DNA from 4 places in the Paenibacillus sp. E194 genome. Region 2 is predicted to be linked to each of the others. Evidence: riboswitches for the same ligand, from Rfam matches in the RefSeq annotation. Region 2 holds a riboswitch; each other region holds the start of a gene.
The links. Region 2 has a riboswitch for cyclic di-AMP ahead of AZ66_RS25300 (hypothetical protein). Riboswitches for the same ligand answer to the same signal wherever they lie in the genome.
Positions count from the first base shown of each region.

Region 1: another riboswitch for cyclic di-AMP. It lies ahead of AZ66_RS14425 (3D domain-containing protein); the one in region 2 lies ahead of AZ66_RS25300 (hypothetical protein).
Region 3: another riboswitch for cyclic di-AMP. It lies ahead of AZ66_RS31915 (hypothetical protein); the one in region 2 lies ahead of AZ66_RS25300 (hypothetical protein).
Region 4: another riboswitch for cyclic di-AMP. It lies ahead of AZ66_RS02270 (TrkH family potassium uptake protein); the one in region 2 lies ahead of AZ66_RS25300 (hypothetical protein).

Region 1 is NZ_JMDX01000092.1:2,939-7,109, forward strand. Features, by position in the region: gene AZ66_RS14415 (dihydroorotate dehydrogenase electron transfer subunit) at 1-58, opposite strand, end outside; gene AZ66_RS30620 (polysaccharide deacetylase family protein) at 453-1,628, shown strand; gene AZ66_RS14425 (3D domain-containing protein) at 1,714-2,424, opposite strand; cyclic di-AMP (ydaO/yuaA leader) riboswitch at 2,434-2,601, opposite strand; gene AZ66_RS14430 (amino acid ABC transporter ATP-binding protein) at 2,848-3,570, opposite strand; gene AZ66_RS14435 (amino acid ABC transporter permease) at 3,563-4,171, opposite strand, start outside.
Region 2 is NZ_JMDX01000288.1:795-4,965, reverse strand. Features, by position in the region: gene AZ66_RS25325 (hypothetical protein) at 1-136, shown strand, start outside; gene AZ66_RS25320 (hypothetical protein) at 160-504, shown strand; gene AZ66_RS25315 (hypothetical protein) at 504-809, shown strand; gene AZ66_RS25310 (hypothetical protein) at 802-1,101, shown strand; cyclic di-AMP (ydaO/yuaA leader) riboswitch at 1,615-1,805, shown strand; gene AZ66_RS25300 (hypothetical protein) at 1,876-2,283, shown strand; cyclic di-AMP (ydaO/yuaA leader) riboswitch at 2,298-2,475, shown strand; gene kdpF (K(+)-transporting ATPase subunit F) at 2,776-2,856, shown strand; gene kdpA (potassium-transporting ATPase subunit KdpA) at 2,911-4,171, shown strand, end outside.
Region 3 is NZ_JMDX01000106.1:11,329-15,499, reverse strand. Features, by position in the region: gene dhaK (dihydroxyacetone kinase subunit DhaK) at 1-1,471, shown strand, start outside; cyclic di-AMP (ydaO/yuaA leader) riboswitch at 1,642-1,771, shown strand; gene AZ66_RS31915 (hypothetical protein) at 1,778-2,104, shown strand; gene AZ66_RS15730 (CAP domain-containing protein) at 2,085-2,636, shown strand; gene AZ66_RS15725 (DUF2785 domain-containing protein) at 2,754-3,587, opposite strand; gene AZ66_RS15720 (nucleoside recognition domain-containing protein) at 3,817-4,171, opposite strand, start outside.
Region 4 is NZ_JMDX01000008.1:33,407-37,577, reverse strand. Features, by position in the region: gene AZ66_RS02280 (hypothetical protein) at 1-422, shown strand, start outside; gene AZ66_RS02275 (potassium channel family protein) at 518-1,201, opposite strand; gene AZ66_RS02270 (TrkH family potassium uptake protein) at 1,241-2,599, opposite strand; cyclic di-AMP (ydaO/yuaA leader) riboswitch at 2,658-2,816, opposite strand; gene AZ66_RS02265 (CPBP family intramembrane glutamic endopeptidase) at 3,065-4,171, shown strand, end outside.

The DNA.
Region 1 (4,171 bases), on a different contig from region 2:
CCACCGTCATGAGGTAAATGCCTTCAGAGATGCGTTCGTTGGAAAGAATCGTATACACAAGTATGCTCCTTTTTTCACGAGTAAGGACAGTCTGCATCCTTCTCACGTTTATTGAGATGTGCAGATTCCTGCTCGTAAGAAAAACCCCCATTTACAACCTTATGGGTTTTCTGCCTATTTGGCATGTGAGTAAGCTTTTCTCACCTTTACACCTCTACTATGCCTGTTCTGGTTGACATCCCACTGTGACCCATGTCACATTAGCGTATGAATTGTGACAATGGTTTCGCAAATTTTCAGAATATTAGCAAGAAGTTACAAGTGAACATCCTAACAATTATAGTCGATGAGATTATTTCCCTACCGTACTAGGTAAGTGGAAGGGCATATTTCAGCCACCCCAAGGACATAACAAGAATATTGAACTGTTTATGGAATGGGGGAATGGCGCTATGCAACATTGTCGAATCTGCTTATCTGTATTATCCCTTTGCCTGCTCTGTATTACCGGCTGCTTCCATCGCTCGCAGGAAGCAACGCCTCCCATACCCAATCTGCCACCAATCAAGCCAAATCAGTCGGAATCGATCCATTCATCAGCAGACAGTCTGTGGAGACAAGATCGCACTCATCCGGTACCACGTATCTTCAAGGTAGACTCCGTGACTATGCATTCCCCACATGCTAAGGAAAAGCAAGAGAATACAGCTTCATCGGAGCATATTGAGATGCCTAAGTTCACCATAACAGCTGAGCAGGGAGAGCGTGATAATCAGAAAAGTCAGAAGAAAAGACTGGAGTCGCAGCAGGCTGAGCCAGAATCTGGCCAGCAGAAGCAACGTTCTTCCACTTCGACTGAACGCAAGTACATGTGGCAGAAATCAAGCCCGTCGCAATCAGCGGCGCAAGCTTCACAATCATCCCGCTCCAGTATGCATAAGATGAAGAAACAGCATCTCACGATTGCGGAACTGCGGTTGAAGTACCCACATATCTTTAAATTGAATGCGAAGCAGCGTCAAGGAGAACGACAAGTTGCGCTTACCTTCGATGACGCACCGGATAACCGCATTACGCCGCTTGTATTGGATATATTGAAGGAGCACAATATCCGAGCCACTTTCTTTCTCGTTGGCTCTCGTGCCAAGGCATATCCAGGACTCGTCGAGCGGATGGTACGCGAGGGGCATGTGATCGGTAATCATTCGTACAATCATCCATTGTTGACAAAGCTGACGCTACCAGCTTTTGAACACCAGGTGAAGGATACTGAACGCATTATCGAGCAGTCAACCGGATATAAGCCTCGTTACTTCCGTCCGCCATATGGAGAAATCAACGAAGAGCAATTGCGCTGGGCAGGAGATAATGGATACATGGTCGTGAACTGGGATGTAGATACGAACGATTGGCGAGGATTAACCGCTTCACGTATTTTGCAAAATGTGATGCGTGGGGTCCGTCCAGGTTCCATCATTTTGCAGCATGCCAGCGGAAGCACACAAAATGGGTACCTGCATGGTACCGTGAAAGCACTCCCATCAATTATTCAGCAGTTGAGAGATCGGGAATATGAATTCGTCACCTTGCCTGATCTGCTTCAAGATCAGAAGGAAAAGAAGGAATAAGTAAACAAGCCCCGCCATAATGGCGAGGCTTGTTGTTCAATTGCTATTGTAAGTATTTATCTACATCTATTTATAATAGTAGATATTATTTCAACACGTATACTTTAACGTCTTGCACGCCGAATGTGTTGCCTGTCTTCTTGCTTACCGGTACAAATATGTCAACCTTTTTCCCCTTGATTGCACCGCCTGTATCCGTAGCTACAGCAACCATACCGCCTGTCGGCAAGTGTTTGAAATCATATCCCGTAATATACAATTTCGTTCCAAGCGGAATCACTTTTGGATCGACCGCAACTGTGCCTAGTTTCAATGCATTACCCAAAGCATCAACTGCGCCCCATTTGCCGTTTTCACTCGGATGAGCAGTATAGGCTGTTGCGCGCATGCTTATCGTTTTCTTGTATGTCGCTGTACGTCCAGAGGACAATTGAACTACATTTTTAGGAGCAGCTTGTTGCACTGCTGCTTTCTGATTATTCGAAGCCGTTTTGACTGCCTGTCCGTCATTTTTTGCTACACCCAAAGCATTATTGACTGGCATCCCTTCCAATACCGATTTTTGAACAACGGGGCTTGGAAGTTCGATGGAGAGTCCACCATACAGATTTTTCGGATTAATTGTCGGGTTTGCCGACAATACGGATTCAACACTCATGTTGTAATTCTTAGCAATTGAATAGAACGTTTCTCCCTCTTTTACCGTATAAGGCTCAGCCTGTGCCGGCAAAATTTGAAGAATGGACGCAAGTCCAAGTAAAGCTGCAGTAATCGTTAGTGTAATTCTTTTACGCATATGTTCTGTTTTCCTCCTGTGCATTAGCCTGCGGGGTTAGTTGTCGGATTCGGGTCAAGGAGTTCCCCTACGCCATTCCAATTGCGGAATAAGCGATTCACCCCAAGGTGTTCTCAACATATCGAACACCGGTCAATAATCCCCCGTACGGGTGTGTCGTTTCGGCTCGGATTGCATCATATCACAATTTTGTAACCTGTGCGCAGGAATATGATGGTAAGTCTCTGGAACCCGCGCCCCCCAATGGATTGAAGCTTCAAACTTTTTTTATTTCATAACAAATTTGTAATCAGAGATGACATTTTTGTAATCTTTATGTTTCTATCATAGCACATATTTCAGATTTGTAAACGAAAACGCTTACATATTACAACAAGCAATAATAGGCACCCCTTAAGGATGCCTATTCGAACACCTATATATTTACAATACTCTACTTAGAAAATCCTGCGTTCTAGCATGCTTAGGATGGTTAAATAATTGGTCTGGAGAACCTTCCTCCACGATATTGCCGCCATCCATAAATAATATACGATCGCCCACTTCACGTGCGAAGTTCATCTCATGAGTTACGATTACCATCGTCATTCCTTCTGCGGCGAGTGATTTCATGACCTCAAGCACTTCGCCGACCATCTCTGGATCAAGCGCTGATGTCGGCTCATCGAACAGCATCACATGCGGCTGCATAGCAAGCGCTCGCGCAATCGCGATACGCTGCTTCTGTCCACCGGACAGCTGTCTAGGGAATGCCTTGGCCTTATCCGCCAAACCAACCTTGCTAAGCAGCTCCATTGCTAGTTTATTAGCTTCAGCCTCTGGCACATCTTTCACCTTTATTGGAGCAAGGGTAATATTTTGCAGCACGGTCATATGGGGAAATAGGTTGAACGATTGGAATACCATCCCCATTTTTTCACGTGTTTTGTTGATGTTGTGCGACTTGTCTGTGATACACTGATCCTCGAAGCGGATATCCCCTTGTGTCGGAGTTTCCAGCAAATTAATGCAACGCAGGAGAGTACTTTTTCCAGATCCGCTAGGGCCTATGACAACAACCACTTCACCACGGTCAATAGAGACATTTACCCCTTTTAAAATCTCCAATTTATCATACGATTTATGCAAATTTTGAATTTTAATCATGCTCGCTCAACTTCCTTTCCAAACGTGCCACCACTTTCGATAAAGTGAAGGTTAGAATGAGATAGATACACGCCGCTCCAATCAATGGCCCCATCGCTGAATAAATTTTGGCACGTACGATATTCGTTTCAAACATCAAGTCTGCAATCCCGATGGTGCTGACAATTGAAGTCTCCTTAATAATCGTAATAAATTCGTTGCCGATCGCAGGAATGACATTGCGGAACGCTTGTGGAAGTACGATCAAGCGCATCCCCATTGATTTTGACATCCCGAGAGAACGCGCTGCTTCCAATTGACCGTGGTCGATCGATTGTATGCCGGCACGGAAGATTTCAGCCAAATACGCACCACTATTTAAGGATAGAGCAATCGCTCCAGATGTTAGCGCACTGAATTCTACGCCATACTCTGCAAGTCCATAATGAATAATGAATAATTGTACAAGCAGCGGTGTTCCACGGAACACCTCGATATAGGTGACAGCAAACCATTTAAGCGGCTTTATTTTAGACATCCGCATCAAGACAATGGCCACTCCCAATAGTAATCCGAACAGAACGGATATCGCGGATAGCAGCACGGTTATGCCAGCACCGGA
Region 2 (4,171 bases):
CGATTATAAGGAATACTCCCAGGCATTAACGAAAAGTATCGTTGCTTATCTGAACGGAATTGCAGAGCTAGAGGAAGCGATGGCGGAACAGCTGCAGCATGTGTTGAAGGAGATTTCGGATGATGCAGAGGAATAATGCGCATGCAAGGGGGGATCTGCATGAATAGAGAACAGTCCTATCACGTCATTCTGGAGTCTATGGCCAAGATGCAGGGCAATGTGGCGAAGATCCTAGAAGCAAAAGCGGTAGAGGCCGAGAAGATGCGCAACTGGACGTTGAATCATATGACAGAGCACTCGTTCACGAATCATCGGGAACAGATTGTCGAACCTCTTGACGTGCATGCACAAGTGGTTGAAGTAATCGAGAGTTTGACGAAGCTGCAAGTCAGTCTATCCCACAATATGAAGGTACTGCTCCGGCGGGAGGAATCCGAGGGTTACGGAGATAGCCTCGGAGGGGGCTTGTTGAATGGAGAGTTCGGGATAGGAGACAAAATGTAATGGCTGCAGCGCACGAGGAGCAGCAGGTGCAGATTGAAATGATCAAGGCCATTGTACAGAGCCAATCCGCATTGGCACGTATGTTGAATCAAATGGCTGACCTTACAGCACATTCAGAAGCTGCAACGAAATTGCTTAAGGACAATATTCGTCTGTTGTCCATGTATCAGCTTGCACTATGCGGCATGGTCACAGGTTTTCAGACCCGTATTCGCAAGACAGGCACAGCTGCGCCTCCATGGCTGCATCCGGATTGTCAATTCGAGGAGATGAGAGTGGAGGAGGGAGAAGTTGCAAGTGAATAAGCAGAAGCGAGCACAGAGATCCCGGCGGCAAATGGGACAGCAGAAGCTGGTTAGCGGCACTGCATCAACGGGAAGCGTAAGGAAAGTGAGCAAGCAGGTTCCGCAACGGAAATTGCAACGCCGTCTTCAGGTTGTGAACCAGCCCGAGTGTCGGCGTACAACGAAGCAAATTGCCTCAACACATTCGACTCATCACCGCATTCAACATCCTGCATTTCAAGATGGATATCGGGTGGGGTATGCGAAGGGATATGAAGATGCACATCAACTGTCCTATGCCAATCAATCATAACGAAGTGAACAGTCTGACACTTGCATAGGCAAGAGGAGGGCTGTTTTTTAATGGATGTCGAGCGATAGGATTCGGGTAAGAAGGAACTTGAAACAAATATAATATCACATGTCGGTAAACGGAGTAGAACGATGCGCAGTTGTAAGCTTGCGCACCGTCAGAAATTCGAAGTTGGTTTACATTTCCCTTCAAGTTGGGTTCAAGAAGGGAGACGCCGCTTCTAACTTGAATGTGGCTCCATTTGTAAATAGAATCAAATCCAGGAAATCCAAACAAATGGTCAAACAAAGCGTTTACATACAGGTATTTATTTAAATTTCTTTGTTTTGCTCATGAAATCATCGCCGCATAAGCAAAGTTGAGAAATTGCGAGGTAATGATGCTGTAATGAGAGATAAGATGGGATTAGTTGATCACAATTGCCCGGAAATGGAGAAATTATGGTTTTCATTTCATTTACAGCAGGAGGGGAAAGGCGTAAGATTCAGTTCAGCAACAACAACGTTATCCGTTGCGTCTCAATCGCTGAATTCCGCAGGAAGCGGAAGCGGGGGAACCAATGAAGCGAATGGAGCTGAGTGGACAGTCAGCAGCCACCGTTCGCATGGGGTGAATCCGGCACAGGATCGCTGTTCCTGGCTGGTAGGGCGACTCTTCGCGCCCGAATCCGTCAGCTAACCTCGTAAGCGTACGGGAGAGGCGCGCCTGATCATATGGCGACGCACCTCTTTCTTGCAAGTAGGGCTTCGGACAGATGAACAGGAGGAACTGGATATGTACGATGCGGACCGGGTCATTACAGTGTTCGCAGGCTGTGAGACGGGGATTGAATTCATACGTCAGTTGAAAGGAGCAGGATATTCGGTTGCGGGTATTGCCCATAATGGGCGATTGGCAACGCGATTGGAAGGTGTTGGCGTTCATTCCGTATGCCGAATCAATACGACGGAGCCGAAGGCGTGGGCCGTCCCTCATGTCCCGATTGGCCGAATCTATGTGTTTGAACAGAGCTTTGCGCTTTCCTGCCGGCTTCTTCAAATATGCCGGCAATGGACGACGGATCCGATCACAATCGTGACGAAGCGTCATCATCCGCAGTCGATCTACCGATTGCTTGGTGCAAATTACGTCATTTATACGCAATCGGATCAAGTTTCATTTTTACTATCAGATATCATCTAATTTATCCATATAGGCAATGCTCACCGCTGAATCCCATTCATGGGAACGGGGGAACCAACGTTAGTGCGCCAGCTGTACATCTGCAGTTCGCGCAAGGGGTGAATCCGGCACAGGAATCCGTTCCTGGCCGGTAGGGCGACTCTTCGCGCCCGAATCCGTCAGCTAACCTCGTAAGCGTCCAAGGAGGCAGCCTTTATTTCGTCGTGGAACATTACGCGCACGTTTATTTGACGATGCGCGAAATAGGCCACACGGAAAGGGTCCCTCTTTCCGTGTGGCTTTTTGTGTTGCCTGCGCGTTCCTACTGAGCAGGAAGTCTTGGTAGGAGCGGGATCGCGGCAGCATTGCCTGGAGAGATGAGAACCTTATTCAGGAGGAGGAAGGGACTATGTTTGATGCAGTCATGATGATTCTTCTCGCACTGCTTGGACTAAGCGTATTGGGTATTCTCCATTGGTGCAAGACGGAAGTGGAGGAACGGGGTGATCGCTCATGATGATCGTGTTATTCACCTTGATTACGGCGCTGTTCATTTATTTGCTATATGCCTTAGTCAAACCGGAACGATTTTAGTTTGGGCAGAGTGATTGTTGATATTTGTACATTAGAGAAGGGTGGAACGGAACAATGAGTGCAATCGAATGGATCGCCATTGGAATTACCTTATTGCTTGCCTTGGCGATAGCGCGTCCGATCGGAATATATATGGCAGGGGTGTTTGACAATAGCGGAGCTCCAAGACCGCTGGATCTTGTATTTGGTCCGATAGATCGTTTTTTGTTTAAGTGTTTCGGCATTAAGGATCAATCGCAAAGCTGGAAGGCATACGCCTTTACGGCAGTTGCCACGAACGTGCTGATGATTGTGGTGACATATGCAATATTCCGCCTTCAAGGGGTATTGCCGCTCAATCCGAATGGCATTCCTGGCATGGAACCGGGAGTAGCATTCAATACGGCGATCAGCTTCATGGCGAATACGAACTTGCAGCACTATAGCGGTGAAAGTGGACTTTCTCCGCTGTCACAAATGACGGGCATTATTTTCTTGATGTTTACGTCACCTGCTACTGCGCTAGCGGCAGTAATGGCCATTATACGAGGGTTGACTGGCAAGCCGCTCGGCAACTTTCTGGCTGACTTAGTTCGTTCGATTACACGGATCTTTATGCCAATTGCTATTGTTGCCAGCATCCTGTTCATCTGGAATGGTACGCCGCAATCCTTGAGTCCAATGGATACTGCAGTCACGGTTGAAGGAGCAGAGCAGCATATTCCGCTTGGGCCCGTAGGCTCGATGATGTCGATTAAGGAGCTTGGCAACAACGGCGGTGGCCATTATGGAGCGAACTCAGCACATCCATTTGAGAATCCGAATGGTGCAACGAATGTACTTCATATTCTGCTTATGCTGATGCTCTGCACAGGGTTGCCGTTTACCTACAGCCGCATGGTCGGCAACAAGAAGGAAGGGCGTGTGCTGTTCGTCTCCATGGCGATTCTGTTCCTGATTATGCTCGGATCATCTCTTACAGCCGAACATATGGGCAATCCTGTGCTTAACGCAGCAGGATTGAGTGGAACAGGTAGTATGGAAGGGAAGGAAGTTCGTATTGGCGTTGCCCAGTCCTCACTGTATTCGGTCGTTACGACTGCATCAGAGACGGGCGGTGTCAACAATATGCATGATACGCTGACACCGCTTGGCGGCTTGATCCCGATGGCGAATATGATGCTGAATACCGTATTCGGCGGCGTCGGTGCGGGATTTATGAACGTGCTGCTGTACGTCATGATTGCCGTGTTTTTATCAGGCCTCATGGTTGGGCGGACACCTGAATTTTTGGGACGCAAGCTGGAAAGTAAGGAGATGAAACTGCTTGCGGTTA
Region 3 (4,171 bases), on a different contig from region 2:
AACGCTGCTCATTATTAAGAACTACAGTGGCGACATTATGAACTTCAAAAATGCGTCGCATCTAGCCAAAGAAGACGGAATTCAGGTCGATTATGTCAAAGTGGACGACGATATAGCTGTAGAGGACAGTCTATACACGGTTGGCCGCAGAGGTGTTGCAGGGACAGTGCTCGTTCATAAAATTGCAGGTGCGGCCGCTGAAGAGGGCTTGGAGCTTGCAGAAGTGAAGGCGATTGCTCAGCACGCGATCGACAACACAAGAAGTATTGGATTCGCGCTTACCTCATGCACAGTTCCAGCGAAAGGAACACCAACGTTCCAGTTGAATGACGATGAGATCGAGTACGGCGTAGGAATTCATGGGGAGCCTGGCATTCGCCGAGAGAAGATTGCTTCTGCTAACGAACTGGCGAAGAAAATGGTTGCGGATTTGTTCCGTGACATGAAGATTACAGCAGGCTCTGAGCAGGAGCTAGCCGTGCTGATTAACGGATTTGGCGGATCCCCGCTGCAAGAACTATACTTGCTGGCGAACGCCGTAGTTCGGGAGATTCATGCACAACAAATTACTCTTGTTAAAGTATTCGTAGGCAACTACATGACAAGTATCGATATGGCTGGCGCGTCGGTGTCGGTTATCCGCTTGGATGAACAGCTTAAGCATTACCTCGAAGCAAGCTGCAATACGCCTGCATTGCAGGTGAGCGGTTCATTTGAACCAATCCATCCTGAGGAGATGTCCGAAGCAGTAACTGCGAGCCACGAGGTATCCTTCACAGTAGAGACGGACGAGGCCTTCTCGAAGGTCGAACATAATGTGTTCACCGTTAATAACTTGATCTATCTAACAGACAAGATGAGTGAAATCATCATTGAAAATGAAGTTCCATTCTGCGAGTTGGATTCACATGCAGGTGATGGCGACTTCGGTATGAGTGTGGCGAAAGGCTTCAAGCAATTGAAAAGAGAATGGTATGACATCATTGCACATCATTCAGACAACATGGGCAGCTTCCTCCATGCTTGCTCGTTAGTTATTATGGAGCATTGCGGCGGCGCTTCCGGCCCAATCTGGGGTTCAGCATTCCGTGCAGCCAGCAAGTTCGCGGGCGAACGCGTAGAATTGACCGTTTCTGAATTTGCACAAATGATGCAAGCAGTTGTTAAAGGCATTCAAGACACGGGCGAGCGCTCATTTGGAAGAGGAGCTGTAGTTGGGGATAAGACACTTGTCGATGCATTGGCTCCATTTGCAGATGCGTGGGTACAGAGTGCGTCTGAGGGCGATGACGTGAAGACTGCTTCTGTGAAAGCAGCAGAGGCTGCTGTTCAAGGTGCAAAGTATACAGAGACAATTGTAGCTCGTATGGGAAGAGCAGGTACGGTTGGCGAACGGAGTCTTGGCTATCCTGATGCTGGTGCCTATGCGCTTGGCGTGATTTTCACAGCGTTGTCCCAAGTGATCAAGTAAGCAGCGAGAGGATTAGGAATAGATCAATTTCCGACCAAATGGAATACTAGAAAAGTAGAACCGGAGTGAGTCTAGCTTACTCCGGTTCTTTGTGTTTGGAAGATATTATAATTAATTACAATATATTTGAAATGATCTCCTGTATTATCCGTGTTAGGATCGGAAACGTACCACAAAACAAGCCGAAGCTCGTCAGAGCGCGGGGGAACCGATTCATTGGGGTGAAGTCGTATAGCGACAGGGGAGTCCACTTTAACCCGAACCCGACAGCTAACCTCGCAGGCTGCAAAGGGAGAGATGTACAGGATGAAGAAGACATTTAAGAAAGTTGTAATTACAAGTGCGATTGCATTGGCACCGGTTATGGCAGCGAACTCTGCTATGGCAGCACCCGTTAGCCCAGTGCAACAGCCGAATCCAATGATGAACTCGAATTGTTCAAACCTGGGTATGAATATGGACTTTGATAAAGTATTCCAAGATAACTCGGAATTGAAGCAAATCTTGTCCAAATGGATGGAAGCCATTCATAAAGAAATTGGGAACAAGCCAATCGTTCCGCCTCCAGTTCAAAAGCCAGAGGTGGACAAGCCGGAAGTAAACAAACCTGAAGTTGAAAAAGCCAGAAGCTAACAAACCTGAAGTTGAGAAACCTGAGGTAGAGAAGCCAGAAATCGAGAAACCTGAAGTTGAAAAGCCTGAGGTTAACAAACCAGAAGTAAACAAGCCAGAAGCTGAAAAACCAGTAACACCTGGTGACAATAAACCAACTACGCCACAAGACAACAACAATGCGAACAGTGACTTCGCTAGCCAAGTTATCGATTTGGTGAACCAAGAACGTGCGAATGCTGGTTTGCAGCCGTTGAAATCCGATGCACAATTGAACAAAGTAGCAATGATCAAGGCGAAAGACATGAATGATAACAACTACTTTGACCATCAATCTCCAACACTTGGCTCCCCATTCGATCTGATGAGAGCACAAGGTGTCAATTTCAATACTGCTGGTGAGAACATTGCCAAAGGCCAACGTAATCCGCAAGAAGTAATGAACGCATGGATGAACAGCGATGGGCACCGCAAGAACATCCTGAGCTCGAGCTTCACTTCCATCGGTGTTGCATACTACAATGGCGTGTGGGTACAAGCATTCACAGGCTAACGAGTTAAGTATGTAGATATCACATCAAGAACCTGCAGGTAAGTGCAGGTCTTTTTTGTATTCATTCAGGCGCTCTACAAGAGAATAACGAGGAATGTAACAGAAATGAAGTTGATCTTATATGTCTCTGTTGAAGACCGGATTCAGTTTCTTTTCAATGTTATACCAATTGTGCCATTCTGTTGTTGGATCGATTAATTCTCTCATTGCTGCACGCATCCATACAGATCGAGCAAAATTTTTAACATTTATGCGTCTACAGCGAAAAATCTCTTTGTCTTCATTGGGCAGCTCTACCTGCATAAGCCACGCGCAATAGGACGTGAACGACAACTTATTAAGCTCAAGCATTGACACGACGGCTGTCGCCATTCGTTCATCTTCCTGTGTTCGCAAGATATGATTCGCATGAAGAAGCATGTGCTCAATCGCACCGAGAAGCTTCGTGCATTCCTCTGGGCCAATGTGTGGAATACGTACACAAGCAGCCATGACATCTGCGATGTGAGCTGGAGCATGAGCCCATCCCTTAACTTCTACATAATCGCGATAATCGTTCTCCTGCATGCAATAATCAACAACTCGCTTCGCAATGTGTTCATATAAAGGCTTGCTTATATAAGGCTGTTGTTCATCACGCTTCAGAAGCAGTGCGAGTAAGAGGGCGGAGAATGTACGTTGGAAGACCGAATCGTTCTCAGCAGTCCCAATTCCTTTGAAAAGCATTTGGTCTGATAACGTCTGATGAAGAAGCTCTGTCAGTTGTCCAGCGGTCAGGATTTTTTGTGTAATCAGCCATTCATACAATATCCCATATGCAAGATCATCCCTCAATTCAGGATCTGTAGAGCCAAGTAGGCTGACTACTTGTTGTACGGCTTCATATTGTTCGATTTCGATTGGTAGCTTATATTGATGCTCCACGATCGAGTGCAGCTGCTGCTTGTCCATGAAATGAATCCCCCCATTAAAGATATGTTTAGGTATTTGTATTCGCTAATGAATAATCATAAAAAGAATGAGATGATCATTTTAACATGATAGGAAAGAAATGTATATGTATACGAATGGTAGTAACGAACGAAATCATGGTTTCTAGCAATACGGTATAGTTAGCAATTGAGGAGGGAATGAATAAGAACCCCCCTGAACATTATCGTTTAGGGGGAGAGAGATAACTTTATACCCAACCGAAGGCTCTAGCGAGCTGAGCCGTGGCGAAGGTGACAGCTATAGCGATTCCAAGCGGAATAACGGCAGACAATATTGTCCATTTTGCACTCTTCGTTTCTTTATAAATGTTGAATAGTGTCGTTCCGCAAGGGTAGTGGAGCAAGGAGAACAGCATCATATTCAATGCAGTCAACCATGTCCATCCATGCTGCAGGAAGATTTCCTTGATGTTCTCCATTCCATCTGCATCAACCATTGCCCCAGAGGACAAGTAGCCCATTAGCAAGATAGGAAGGACAACCTCGTTCGCAGGCAAGCCGAGCAGGAATGCCATAACGATGAATCCATCTAAGCCAATAGCA
Region 4 (4,171 bases), on a different contig from region 2:
TAATGGGTCCACTTAGCTTATTAGGCGGTTCAGGTTCTCTGACCCCGCCATTTAGCTTTTTCATTCAATTGTTCATTTATCAGATTATTGGATTGGCCGCACTCTTTATTAGTATTTGGTTCATTAGCCGTTGGAAGGGCAGCAAGCCGCTTGATTTGAAGACGACATTTGTCCAATTGGCTGCTATGCAAATGCCTTTCGGCTTAGGATTTGTGCTCGCATTCCTTCTCGCGATCATTGGTTTCAGTTCATTAGCTGTTGCAGTAGCAGCATTCACTTGGTTCGTATCCGTTATTCTGGTCACGACCGAAGCAATGGAGCAGACAGAAGTTGTACGTCCGAATCGCTTTCTGTTCATCACAGCAAGTATGGGTGCCTACTTCTTCCTGACTTATATCGTATTCAAAATTGTAGTCATGTAGAGCCATTTTACATAAGCAATAAGCCTGCAGTTGTCGCTTATCCATACAAGCGATGACTGCAGGCTTATTTGTGACCTTCTATGGCAAGGGATGCTTTACGATTTTTTATCGTTCCCCTTCAACATAAATGCTTCTTCAAAATCTTCGATTTGCGTATTCGTACCGATCATAACCATAATATCTTTCTCATCAAGCACATCTTCGGCTGATGGTGCAATAATAATGCCTTTCGGCTTATTCAGCGCCACGATGCTGCACCCGAACTTAGCTCTTGGATTCACATCCTTGAGCGCCATTCCTTGCATGCAGCCAGGCACGCTCAGCTCTGCAATGGTATATTCCTTGGACAATTCAATGTAATCCAGCAAGTTCGGTGATACAAGTTGGTGAGCTACGCGAATGCCCATATCCCGCTCTGGGTAAATAACCCTGTCCACACCGATCCGCTCCAGAACACGTCCATGCAATTCGGAAAGTGCTTTGGCGACAACCTTCTTCACGCCAAGTTCCTTCATCTGAATACTAACCAGAATGCTCGTCTGAATATCGTCACCAATGGCTACGATCGCACAATCGAAGTTACGTATGCCGAGTGAGCGCAGCACCTCTTCATCTGATGCGTCCGCTACAACTGCATGGGTTACGAAGCCCATAACATCCCCAATTACTTCCTCATCTTTATCAATGCCTAGCACCTGGTGTCCAAGCTTTACTAGCTCCTTCGCGAGACTCGAACCGAAACGTCCCATCCCGATCACTGCAAACTGCTGCAACTCCATATCCCTGTATACTCCTTCGTCCGTTACAATCTAACTTGCTTATCCTATCGTTATTTTTCCTTCTGGGTGTCGGTATAATTCCCGCTCATTTTTCGGGCCTAACGCATAAGCCAACGTTAATGGACCAAGACGGCCTGCAAACATCGTCAGGCTCAGCAGCACTTTTCCGATATCTGATAAATCCGCCGTCAATCCCATTGATAACCCTACCGTTCCGAAGGCCGATGTTGTATCGAATAATATCATCAGGAAGCTATGATCTTCTGTTGTCGACAATATCATCGATACGATAATGACCAAGAACAATGACAGCAGCGTTAGTGTAACTGCTTTGAAGATACGATCCTTGGCGAGTCGATACCGGTAAATGACGATATCTTCTTTCCCGCGAATCATAGCAAATACGGCTCCGATGAGAATGGCGAACGTCGTCGTCTTAATACCACCACCAGTGGATCCTGGTGATGCCCCGATGAACATCAAAAGAACCATAAAAAATTGCGAGGCTTGGCGCATGGCTCCGATGTCAATCGTATTCGCTCCAGCGGTACGCGGGCTGACCGACTGGAACAGGGATGCCCAGAGCTTCTCCCAGCCATTCAAACTGCCTAACGTGCGTGTATTGGTAAATTCAAATATAAATATAACGACCGTTCCGATTACAATGAGCAATCCCGTCATCGTTAACACGATCTTCGTATGCAGAGACAACTTGCGAGTACGCTTGTATTCCACCAAATCGGACAAGACGATAAATCCAATCCCGCCAAGGATAATAAGCAGCATCGATACCAGGTTAATAATAGGGTCTCCGACATAACTGGTTAAGCTCGAAAACGGCCCACTGACAGAGCCGAACAAATCAAAGCCTGCGTTATTGAAAAAAGAAACAGCATGGAAGATACCGAAATAAATGGCCTTGCCTAGCGGAAGATCAAATGCCCATCGCACGGAGAACAGTACAGCTGCCGTCCCCTCGATACATACCGCAAACAAGATCACTTTACGGATAAGGCGCACGATGCCTTCCATGCTGCCCTGATTAAGCGCTTCCTGTAATATAAGCCTTTCCTTCAGCGATATCTTCTTCTTCAGTGCTAATGCGAACAGCGTTGCCATTGTCATGAATCCAAGCCCACCAATTTGGATAAGCAGCATGATGACCACCTGCCCGAATACGGTAAAATGAGTGCCCGTATCCACCACAATGAGCCCCGTCACACAAGTTGCTGACGTTGACGTGAACAATGCATCGAGGAATGGCAGCGGAATCCCATCCGCATTTGATATCGGAAGCATGAGTAGAAATGCGCCCAATAATACAATTGCTGCAAACCCTACAACCAGAATTCGCGGTGGTGTCAGATTGAATCGAATGGCCTTTTTTGTTCCCTCCACGGGAGTCACCTCTTTTTTCCCCACGAAAAAAAGCACTGGAAATCCAATGCTATCGCTGGTATCCTGACGTACATGCCTACGAGGTTAGCTGTCGGATTCGGGCACGTTCAGGCTGCCCTAATCGCAAGTGGATTCTATGCATCCACAACTGCGATATTCACCCCATTTATCGGGTCCCCCGCTTTCGTTCATTCACGAAACTCGGCTTGTATGCAATTCATAACGAGATTATATACGTTTCCCCTGCAGCATACAAAGTCAAGGAATGAACAAATTAACCAGAATAAGACGAAAAACTTGAATAAATAGCGCTTACAATCCCCTATTTTCTTCAATTGTATTCAAAACACTCATTATCGCTAGGTGTTTCTTCATTTTCTCTGCTGGACTTTACAAAGTTGAAGTGGATAAAATGAACAAATAAGCAACCATACGCTAAATGTGTGATGGAATGGAGGTTCCAACATGTCCTATGTATCCAAGCCGCTTCTTCTTTCTTCTATGGCCGGATTTCTATTATTCCTCATTGTTCAGGTATTCATTCCCTTTCAACAGACAGAAGCCATGATGGAATCAGCAGCCAGCCAATCCCTCTTAACCAAAGAAAAAGCAGCGCAAAAGGCACTCACATTTGTACAGGACTTGAAACAGTTCCATATTTCAATTACGCCTGAAGAAGCTACTGCACCAACCGTCATTTATCGCAGTCAATCAACGGTTTCCGGCTACATGAGCAAGGAGAAGCTGACCGCTTCATTTCAGAAATGGGAACCATCCAGCCCCTATGATACTTTTCAGGTATTATTGAATATGAATCGAGCTGGAAAATCCGGTGTCATGCGCATTGACGTTCACATGACAAGCGGTCGTATTATTGGATTCGAATGGGAGGAGAAGCCTCCTATCACCTCGAACTTAGACGGGGTGACGGGAAACCAGGTGGATATGGCGTCAGCAGAAAATGAGGAGACTGCCTTGGATCCAGTGAACCGTAAGAAGCTTGCTGATACACTTTTGAAACACATGGGATGGAATCCTGCCCAATTAAAACTCATTGATTCATCGTCAGAGCTAGACACGGTTGAGTATAACGTGCCTGAAGCACGACTAGGTGAAGCTGCATTGAATGTGAAGGCCGTCTTCTCCCAAGATCGTATTGTCATGCTGAAGCCCTTCTGGGTTATCCCGAACAGCTACCTAGCTGAAGAACTACATCAAACGAAGACCGCATCGTCCATTTACAATATCGGCTATATGTGGATGACGATCCTACTAAGTGCATGTTCACTGATCGCTTGCATCGTCTACCGTCATGGCCTGAAGTTCGGATCGAAGACATTGTTCGCTCTTACTGCCGTCTCATGCGGAATTTCTCTGCTGCATCTATGGAACGTGCTTCCGGGTCTCTTCGCTCTGGAACTCCGTACCCCTGTGGACGGGGTGAATATGGGGCTGTCCTTTGCCATTCAAGCCGCAATTACAGTAATTCAAGGCGTTATCCTCTACTTCTCTCTCCATGCAGGAAAGCGAGCATGGGAGTTGTCTGCGTACAGAGATGTACTGCCTACATGG